DNA from 2 places in the Paracoccus sp. DMF genome. Region 1 is predicted to be linked to the other one. Evidence: riboswitches for the same ligand, from Rfam matches in the RefSeq annotation. Region 1 holds a riboswitch; the other holds the start of a gene.
What was found. A riboswitch is a leader RNA that binds a small molecule or an ion and turns the genes downstream of it on or off. The one in region 1 is predicted to bind cobalamin.
Positions count from the first base shown of each region.

Region 2: it holds a riboswitch for cobalamin, as region 1 does, so the genes downstream of both, nrdH (glutaredoxin-like protein NrdH) here and E3D03_RS00100 (TonB-dependent receptor plug domain-containing protein) in region 1, are expected to answer to the same signal.

Region 1 is NZ_SOKV02000001.1:14,574-19,232, reverse strand. It holds gene E3D03_RS00105 (ABC transporter substrate-binding protein) at 1-244, opposite strand, end outside; gene E3D03_RS00100 (TonB-dependent receptor plug domain-containing protein) at 238-2,118, opposite strand; cobalamin riboswitch at 2,277-2,474, opposite strand; gene E3D03_RS00095 (CbtA family protein) at 2,603-3,406, opposite strand; gene E3D03_RS00090 (CbtB domain-containing protein) at 3,419-3,628, opposite strand; cobalamin riboswitch at 3,684-3,752, opposite strand; gene E3D03_RS00085 (histidine phosphatase family protein) at 3,844-4,362, shown strand; gene E3D03_RS00080 (MFS transporter) at 4,474-4,659, shown strand, end outside.
Region 2 is NZ_SOKV02000010.1:91,040-95,698, forward strand. It holds gene nrdE (class 1b ribonucleoside-diphosphate reductase subunit alpha) at 1-1,310, opposite strand, end outside; gene nrdI (class Ib ribonucleoside-diphosphate reductase assembly flavoprotein NrdI) at 1,292-1,717, opposite strand; gene nrdH (glutaredoxin-like protein NrdH) at 1,722-1,943, opposite strand; cobalamin riboswitch at 2,035-2,220, opposite strand; gene E3D03_RS08295 (SDR family oxidoreductase) at 2,413-3,174, shown strand; gene E3D03_RS08300 (DUF6635 family protein) at 3,171-3,995, opposite strand; gene E3D03_RS08305 (YeiH family protein) at 4,057-4,659, opposite strand, start outside.

The DNA of each region.
Region 1 (4,659 bases):
TCAGCAGGAAGATCTCTTCGGCCAGGCCGTTATTCGCCGGCAGGGCCGCTGCCGCCTCGGCCATGCCCGAGGAGAGCGGGTCGCGCGCCAGATAGGAAACCGAGACAAGCTGTCCCGGCGCCGCCAGCAGCATGGCAAGCTGGTCGGTGCAAAGGTTGATCGAGACGACCCGGCGCGGCGCTTCCGCCGCGACGGGGTGGGCAAGGCAGGCAAGGAGGCCGGCCAGAAGCCAGCGCGCTACCATCGCGCCTGCAACCCGGCATAGGCGGTGCGGCCCTGGCCGTAATAGCCCCATGCCTCGGAATGGTCCTTGTCGAACAGGTTCTCGACCCGGCCGTGCAGCCGGACGTTTTCGGTCAGGTCATAATGCGCGGCAAGGTTGACGGTGGCGAATTCCGGCAGTTCGGTGGTGGCCGGCGTATCGGGCCAGGCGGTGTTGTACCATTCCTCGTCGTAGCTGCCCGCGACATAGCGCAGTTCCGCCGACAGGCCGCCGCGGCCGGCCGCGAAATCCGCCTGTCCGCGCAGGTTGACCTGATGCCGGGGCACGCGCGCGACGCGGCTGCCATCCTGCTGGCGCGCGTCGGTATAGGTATAGTCGGCGCCGATGCGGATCGCGTCCGTCACCTGCATGGCCGTGGTGACCTCGAAGCCCTTGCGCGTGCTGGTGCCGTTAAGGTTCACTGAGGTCTCGCCCGAGCCGGTGATCAGATCCTCGACATCGCTGTGGAAGATGGTCGCGCCCAGCGTGCCCCGCCCGCCGGCATAGGACAGATCGGCGCCCAGCTCGTAGCCAAGGCTGCGTTCGGGGCGCAGGTCCGGGTTGCCCGCGTAAGAGCCGGGGATATAGCCGAATTGCTGGAACATGTCAGGATTGACCACGGCCCGGCCCGCCGCCGCGCGCAGGCGGATGTCCTGGCCCGGCACCTGCCAGCCGGCCGACAGGTTCCACGAGGTCGCGTCCTTGAAGCCGTCGTTCAGGTCGCGGCGGATGCCGGCCTGCAGGTCGATGTCCGGGTCGAGATTGCCCAGATATTCCAGCGCCAACGCGGTCGTGTCGCGTTCATAGATTCCGCCGGGCGCATAGGAGCTGCGATAGGTTTCGCGTTCGGTGGCGGCGCTGAAATTCAGGCGATGGCGGGTGCTGGCCAGATCGGCGCCGTCGATGGCCCAGCTGCCCAGATATTGCACGCCGCGGCGGCGGGCAGCGTCGTCATAGTCATAGGCGCCGTCGTTCAGGAACAGGGTGTCCTGATTGGTGCCCGAAACGGTCAGCCGGTTGGACAGCCGCCCGTCCAGCGCCTGCGCCTCGATCCAGAGCGTTCCGAAGACCTCGTTCCGGTCGGCGGTCAGCGGTGCGTCGATCAGGTAGTCGTCGGGGGTGGGCACCGGCACGAAGCTGCCAAGGTCATAGCCGTATTCCTGCCAGCTGCGGCGCAGGGCGAAGCCTGCGCTGACGCTTTCGGTCAGGTCATAGCGGCCGCGCAGCCCGATCGTGTCGCGGTCGTTGAAATCGCGGTCGCCGCCGGAGCGCGAGGCATCCTCGCCCTCGACATGGCGCGATTCCAGCGACAGCACCAGTTCGCTGCGCGCGTCCGAATAGCTGACATGGCCGTTGGCCGCGCGGGTGCCCAGCCCGCCGATCTCGACCCCGCCGCCATAGCGGAATCCCGCCCCGCGCGCGCGCCGCGTGGTGATCGAGACGACGCCCGCGGCCGCGTTCGAGCCGTAGATCGCCGATTGCGGGCCGCGCAGCACCTCGATCCGGTCGATATCGGCGGCGGTCATGCCCGAAAAGGTATAGTCGCCGGAGGCCGGAGAGTTCGCCTTGACCCCGTCGATCAGCACGAGGACGTGGCCGGGTTCGCTGCCGCGGATGCGCAGCTTGGTCAGCGTCTCGCCGGTCGAGGTGACGGCCACGCCCGGCACGCTGCGCAGCGCGTCCTGCACGGTGGCGAGGCCGCGCGCCTCGATCTCCTCGGCGGTCAGCACGGTCGAGGCGCGGCCATAGGCATCGCTGGCGATGGGGCTGAGGCCGGCCGACAGGATCACGGGATCCAGGATGACGGCCTCCTGCGCCGCCGCGACGGCCGGCACCAGCGCCGCCGCCAGAGTCATTATGGAAGCTCGGGTCCGAAACATGCCTTGACCTTTCCGGGCACGGGCCGCAGCCCGCGGGTTGCAGAACTGCCCTTCGAACAGGCCGATCGGCCCGCCCGCCGGGGGGTGAGCGTCACCTCTGCGGAACGGCCGCTTTCCCGGTGCGCCCCGCGCCGGGAATGGGTGAACGCCTCGGCAGGTCTCCTGACTCGCGGATCGTCGCTTCGGCCGGCCTTCCCGGGAGCGTCCCAGTGGCATCGTCGACCGTTGCTCGCCGCCTACAGTTGCGGGGGCAGTGCCGGATTGGCCCAAGGGGCGTGCCGGCTTCCCTTTTCATCCGGCAAGGCGCCGGAACCGAAGCAGCCACCTGTTCGCGCGACCAGGCCCCGGCTGTCAAGGGGTCTGGCCCGGCCCGCATGCGGCGGCGGCCGTGGTTTTCACGCCGGAGCCGAACGAAAAAGGCGCCGGACCCGCCGGCGCCCTGTCATTTTGCCGCAGGGGATCAGGCCAGCCGCTGCCGCAAGCCCGGGTCACGGGCCAGCGACCCTTGCACGAGCTGGCCGAAGATCAGCCCGATCCCGGCCCAGAGCATTGCCACGATCACCAGCGACACGCTGCGGAACTGCCAGAGCAGGTCGCCCGGAAAGCCGGCCGGCACCTCGTTGATGGCGGGCAGGACGAGGCCGGCGACGACCACCAGGACCAGATAGGCCAGCCCGCCCAGGATGCCGGCGCGCCAGCGGTCGCGGCCGCTGCGCGCCACTGCCACCGCGATCACCATGGCGATGAGCGACAGCGCCATCATGGCAAAGAACATCTGCGTGCGCAGGCCGATGGTCTCGCCATGACCCACGGCGGGCGGGTTGGCCGGGTATTTCAGGAAGGGCACCAGCACGACCGAGACATAGCCCAGCACCGCCATCACCCCCGCCGTCGCCCGCGCGCCCAGATGCGAGAACCGGCCCTGCACGAAGGCGAAGACCAGCGCGAAAAGCCCGCCCAGGCCGGCGCCGAACACCGCCATGCCGGTCAGCAGGCCGATGCCGGCCTGGGTGGCGCGGCTGATGCCCTCGCCCACGCCATGGGAATGGGAATGGCCGGCGGGTTCGGGCTCGGCCGTGGCAGCGGCGGTCGGCGCGTCGTGGCCGTGGTCATGAGCGTGTTCGGGGGCGGCGGGCGCGCCCGCTTCCTCCAGCGCGATGGCGGCGGCGACCGGCGGCTCGCCCCAGACCTTGCCGACGCCAAAGGCCAGCACACCCGCGATCAGCCCGGCAATCATGCCGAGCACCAGATAACGTCCTGTCATGGGGGCTGCTCCTCAGTGGCAGGGAAAGCCGAGAAGGTGGCGCGCGTCATGCACGAATTCATGCACGCCGGTGCCGTCGAGAAGCGCGACCGCGCCCTGTTCGGTGCTGACGAAATACAGCGCCAGCAGCATGACCAGCCCGGCGAAGATCGCCCAGGGCGCCCATTCGCCCAAGGGAATCGGGCGGCTGCGGAAATCGTCTGTGGCTTCGGTATAGGCCATCGCAATGCTCCTTCGGATACGCGTCCGGTTGGGATGTTGACATGCCCGGGCTCGGGGTCTGACTTCCGCCCCTGATGGGCGCGGTTACAGTGGCGCGACCGTGCCGGAGTTCCACCGGCTTCCCGCGACTGGGCAATGCCGGGCAAGCTGCGCTGCAGAGCGGCAAATGTCAAAGCAAACTTGCGCCCGCCCGGCGCCGCGGCCAATCTGGCGCCATGGCAAGCCGCATCCTGCTGATCTGTTCGCTGGCCCCGGCGCGGCCGGTGTTTCCGGGTGACGATCTCGCGCTGCCCGGCCCGCATCCCCGGCCGGGTCCGGCCCGCGTGTCGCCCCTGCGCCGCGCGGTGCAGACGGCCGAGGCTATGGGCCTGGCTGCGCGACCCGACCCGGCGCTGGCCGAGATGGACTATGGCGCCTGGGCCGGGCAGTCCCCCGAGCAGGTGCTGGCCCAGGACCCCCAGGGTTTCGCCCGCTGGCAGGACGACCCCCATGCGGCGCCGCATGGCGGCGAGAGCTTCGCCGCCGTGGTCGAGCGCATGGCCCGCTGGTTGCAGGACCGGGCGCAGGGGGGCGACAACCTGCTGGCCGTGACCCATCCGGCCCCGATCCAGGCGGCGCTGGTGCATGTGCTGGGCGCGCCGCTGGCCGCCGCCCGCGCCATCGGCGTCCGGCCGCTGTCGCGCATGCAGCTGACCCATGACGGCCGGCGCTGGTCGCTGCTGCTCTTGCCCTGAAGCCGGCCGGCGCGGGTGCCCTTTCGCCTTGCGGCTTCCTGCGCTATGGGGGCGCGTCGGGCCCGTTCCGCCGGCCGCGACGCCTCCCTTGACTATCTGCGGACAAGAACCATGACACATATCCATTCGGGTGCTGCCGCGAGCCGGCAGAAACCCCTGAACTCGCCCGTTCAGGTGCTGACGGCCAGCCTGATCGGCACCACCATCGAATTCTTCGATTTCTACGTCTACGCGACCGCGGCGGTGCTGATCTTCCCGACGCTGTTCTTCCCGTCCTCGGACCCGATGACGGCGCTG
Region 2 (4,659 bases), on a different contig from region 1:
GCCCGGATCGCCGCCTCGACGGTGGCGCCCAGGTCCGGGCCGTCCATGGTCGCGGCGATGTTCAGCGAGCCGAGATTGCAAGAAATATCAGTGCCCAGGTGGGCATAGCTGAGATCTTCGTTGAACTCGCTGGCCTCGTTGACCTGCAGGATTTCGCTGCACAGGTTCGACATGGTGATGCGGCCATGCACGGGGTTGGCGCGGTTCACCGTGTCCTCGAACATGATATAGGGATAGCCGCTTTCGAACTGGATCTCGGCCAGGGTCTGGAAGAAGGCGCGCGCGTTGATCTTGCGCTTCTTGATGCGCTTGTCGTCGACCATCTCGGCATATTTCTCGGTCACCGAGATTTCCGAGAAGGGCACGCCATAGACCTTCTGGATGTCATGCGGCGAGAACAGGTACATGTCCTCGTTGCGCTTCGCCAGCTCGAAGGTCACGTCCGGGATCACCACGCCAAGGCTCAGCGTCTTGATGCGGATCTTCTCGTCGGCGTTCTCGCGCTTGGTATCCAGGAAGCGCAGGATGTCGGGGTGATGCGCGTTCAGATAGACCGCGCCCGCGCCCTGACGCGCGCCCAGCTGGTTAGCATAGCTGAACGAATCCTCCAGCAGTTTCATCACCGGGATCACGCCCGAGGACTGGTTCTCGATGCCCTTGATCGGCGCGCCGGCCTCGCGCAGGTTGGTCAGCATCAAGGCCACGCCGCCGCCGCGCTTCGACAGCTGCAGCGCCGAGTTGATCGAGCGGCCGATCGACTCCATGTTGTCTTCCAGCCGCAGCAGGAAGCACGAGATCAGCTCGCCGCGCGACTTCTTGCCGGCATTGAGGAAGGTCGGCGTCGCCGGCTGGAAGCGGCCCGACAGGATCTCCTCCATGAAGCGCATGGCCAGGCCCTCGTCGCCGCGCGCCAGCGCGAGCGCGACCATGACCACGCGGTCCTCATAGCGTTCCAGGTAGCGCTGGCCGTCGCGGGTCTTCAGCGTATAGCTGGTGTAATACTTGAACGCGCCCAGGAAGGTCGGGAAACGGAACTTCTTCTGATAGGCGGCATCCCAGATCGCGCGCTGGAAGTTCTTGGAATACTGGTCCAGCACCTCGGGCTCGTAATAGCCCTCGTCGACCAGATAGCGCAGCTTCTCGTCGAGGTTGTGGAAAAACACCGTGTTCTGGTTGACATGCTGCAGGAAATACTGCCGCGCGGCCTTGCGATCCGCGTCGAAGCGGATGCGGCCGTCGGCATCGTAAAGGTTCAGCATCGCGTTCAGCGCGTGATAGTCGAGCTCGGCCTTTACGCCATCGTCAAGCATTCCGTCCCCCAGAATTTGTTGAGCCCCGCCAGCACGCGGGAAATGTCCAGATCAGTCCCCGCCAGCTCGAATCGATACAGCACGGGGACGTTGCACTTGTCAGAAATCACCCTGCCGGCCAAGGCGTAAGTCGCCCCGAAATTCCGGTTGCCGGTGGCGATGACGCCGCGCAAGCCGGCGCGGCGGTCGGGATCGTTCAGGAAATGGATGACCTGCTTCGGGACAGCCCCGCGCCCTTCGCCATCGGCAAAGGTCGGGCAGATCAGCACATAGGGCCGGGCCGGCGCCGGCATCGCGTCCTTGGGCGAGATCGGGACACGCAGGGCGCGCAGGCCCAGCCGTGCCGCGAAACGCGCCGTATTCCCCGAGGCCGAGGAGAAATAGACCAGATCGCCCCCGCCGGCCATGGCCTTAGGACAGGCGGCCGATCATGTCGGGACGGAAGCCGGCCCAATGCGCCTCGCCGGCGACGACGACCGGCGCCTGGCGATAGCCCAGCGAGGTGACCAGTTCCATCGCCGCGTCATCCTCGGTCAGGTCGACCAGGTGATAGTCCAGGCCGCGCGCATCCAGGGCGCGGGTGGTGGCGGTGCATTGCACGCAGGCGGGCTTGGAATAAACGGTGATGGACATGCCTCTGCTCCTTTTATTGCTGTGGGCAGCACAGGGCCGGGCCGATGGCCAGGCCATCGCGCCGATCAAGCCCCGCGCCCGCCGCACGGTGTCGTCCTTTCAGCGTCATGGCAGGTCTTCTGACTCGCAGGTCTCGGCTCGGCTGGCCTTCCCGGTTTCCCAGTGGCGTTCCAGCGTCGCTCACCGCTTACAGCTGCGGGGGCAGTGCCGGATTCGCACCGGCTTCCCTCTTCGTCTCCCGGCCGAAACCGGATTAACCATGACCCGCCCAGTAAGCCATGAGCGCGCCCGGTCGTCAACCACATATAGTGTCGGTTCCGGGGGTATCCACAGAGATATGGTGTCCCTGTGGACAATTACCCGCATGCGGGACCTTAACGCGAACACCCGGTTACCGGCGCAAGAAACCGGGTGTTCCGCTTCAGGCCCCGGCCCATGCTGGCCCCGCAACAAGCAAGGGAAAAGCAGGATGCTGCTCAAGGACAAGACCTTCATCGTCACCGGCGCCTCCAGCGGCATCGGCACGGCCGCGGCGCAGATCTTCGCGGCCGAGGGCGCGCGGCTGGTGATCTCGGCCCGGCGCGAGGATCGGCTTGCCGACCTCGCAGCCCGAATCGATCAAGGCGCGGGCCGCGTCGCGGTGCTGGCCGGCGATGTCACGGCGCCCGGCCATGCCGAGGCGCTGGTCGCGCTGGCGCAGGAGCGCTTCGGCGGGCTCGACGGCGCCTTCAACAATGCCGGGCAGATCGGCTCGGGCGCGCGGGTGCACGAGATCCCGGACGCGGAATGGCAGCGGTTGATCGCCACCAACCTGACCGCCGCCTTCCTGGCCGCGCGGGCGCAGGTGCCGGCGCTGCTGGCGCGGGGCGGGGGCGCGCTGGTCTTTACCGGCAGTTTCATCGGCCATACCGCGGTGCTGCCGGGCATGGGCGGCTATGCCGCGGCCAAGGCCGGGCTGATCGGGCTGGTGCAGGCGCTGGCGGTGGATTACGGCCCAGAGCGCATCCGCGCCAATGCGCTCTTGCCCGGCGGCACCCTGACCGAGATGGCGGGCGATGCCGCGACCAACCCCGACACGGCGGATTTCATCGCCGGCCTGCATGCCCTGAAGCGCATGGCCCGGCCCGAGGAGATCGCCCGCGCGGCGCTGTTCCTGCTGTCCGACCACGCGAGCTTCGTCACCGGCACGGCGATGCTGGCCGATGGCGGCAATTCTATCTGCAAGGTCTAGCCCTTCAGGCTGCGCCACAGGCTCAGGCAGGCATCGGTCAGGTCGCCCAGCCGGGCCAGCAGGTGCTCGCGCTCCAGCGCCGGCGCCTCGGCGGCGCGGTCGAGCCGCGCAAGCAGCCGCATGATCCGGCGCCGGTGCGTGCCCGCGGCCAGTTGCAGCGGGTCGGCGATCAGCCCGGCGAAGGTCGTCAGCACCGAGGCGAGCACCGCCAGCCCGAACCCGGTCGCGATCACTTCGAGCGTGGAAAGCTCGCGCGGGAAGATGCCGTACCACAGCCCGCCGGCCCAGCTTCCCAGCGCGAAATCCTGGATCGCCTGACTTTGCGCCCGCATGTCGGCCAGCGGCACGGCCAGCGAGATGACGCCCGGCGTCGCACGGTGAAACAGCAAAAGCCCCGCCAGCAGCACCAGGATCGAGGTGGTGATCTCGGACACGGCATTGCGCGTCTCGGCATAGTCGGCCGTGGCGCGGGCGACGGCCTCGGGCGGGGCCCGCGGGCCCAGCCCCTGGGCGTCCAGCGCAGCGATGAAACCCGTCAGGTCCTGCGCGATATGGTGCGACAGGTCCGAGGGCAGGAAGATCCGCCGCCGCGCCATCCAACCGGCCGCCCGCGTGGCGCCCAAGCGGCGCAACAGCGGCGGCGCCAGCCGCGTCAGCAGGAAGACCGGCGACAGCATGACATTGACCGGCGCCCGCAACAGGTCCAGCCCCAGCGCGTGGCGATGCAGCGCCAAGGTGCCGCGCAAGCCGAAGCGCGCGCGGGCAAAGCGGCGCACCTCGGTTTCGCGCCGGGTCATCGGGCGGGTGTCGGCGGGCTGCATGGCGGCTCCGGTCGGCAGGGTCGCTTTCTACCTAGGGCCGCCGGCCCGCGCGATCAATGGCTCAGACCAGCCCGACCAGGGCAAGTCCCAGGCCCGAGATGAAAAGCCAGGCCAGCGCCCCCAGCGCCAGCGGCCGGATGCCCTTGGCGTGCAGCTTGCGCAGGTCGGTTTCCAGCCCCATCGCGGCCAGCGCCACGGTCAGCAGGGACGAGGTCAGGGTGACGACCTGGGCCTTGGCGCCCTCGGGCAGCGGCAGGGCGCTGTTCAGCAGCACCACGGCGATGAAGCCCAGCACGAACCAGGGCGTGGGCGCGCTGCCATGGGCGCTGCCGCCGCGACGGCGGGCCAGCGCACCCAGCGTCAGGATCATCGGCGCCAGCAGGATCACCCGGCTCAGCTTGGCGACGGTGGCGGCCTGGCCGGCCTCGGCCCCGTGCTGGAAGCCGGCGCCGACGACCTGCGCCACCTCGTGGATGGTCGCGCCGGTCCAGATGCCGTAATGCGCCGCATCCATGCCCATCAGGCTGCCGAGTACCGGCATGGCGATCATCGACAGCGAGCCGAAGACGGTGACGCAGGCGATGGCATAGGCCACGTCCTCGTCCGCGCCGCGGGTGACGGTATTCGTCGCGATCACCGCCGAGGCGCCGCAGATCGAGGTGCC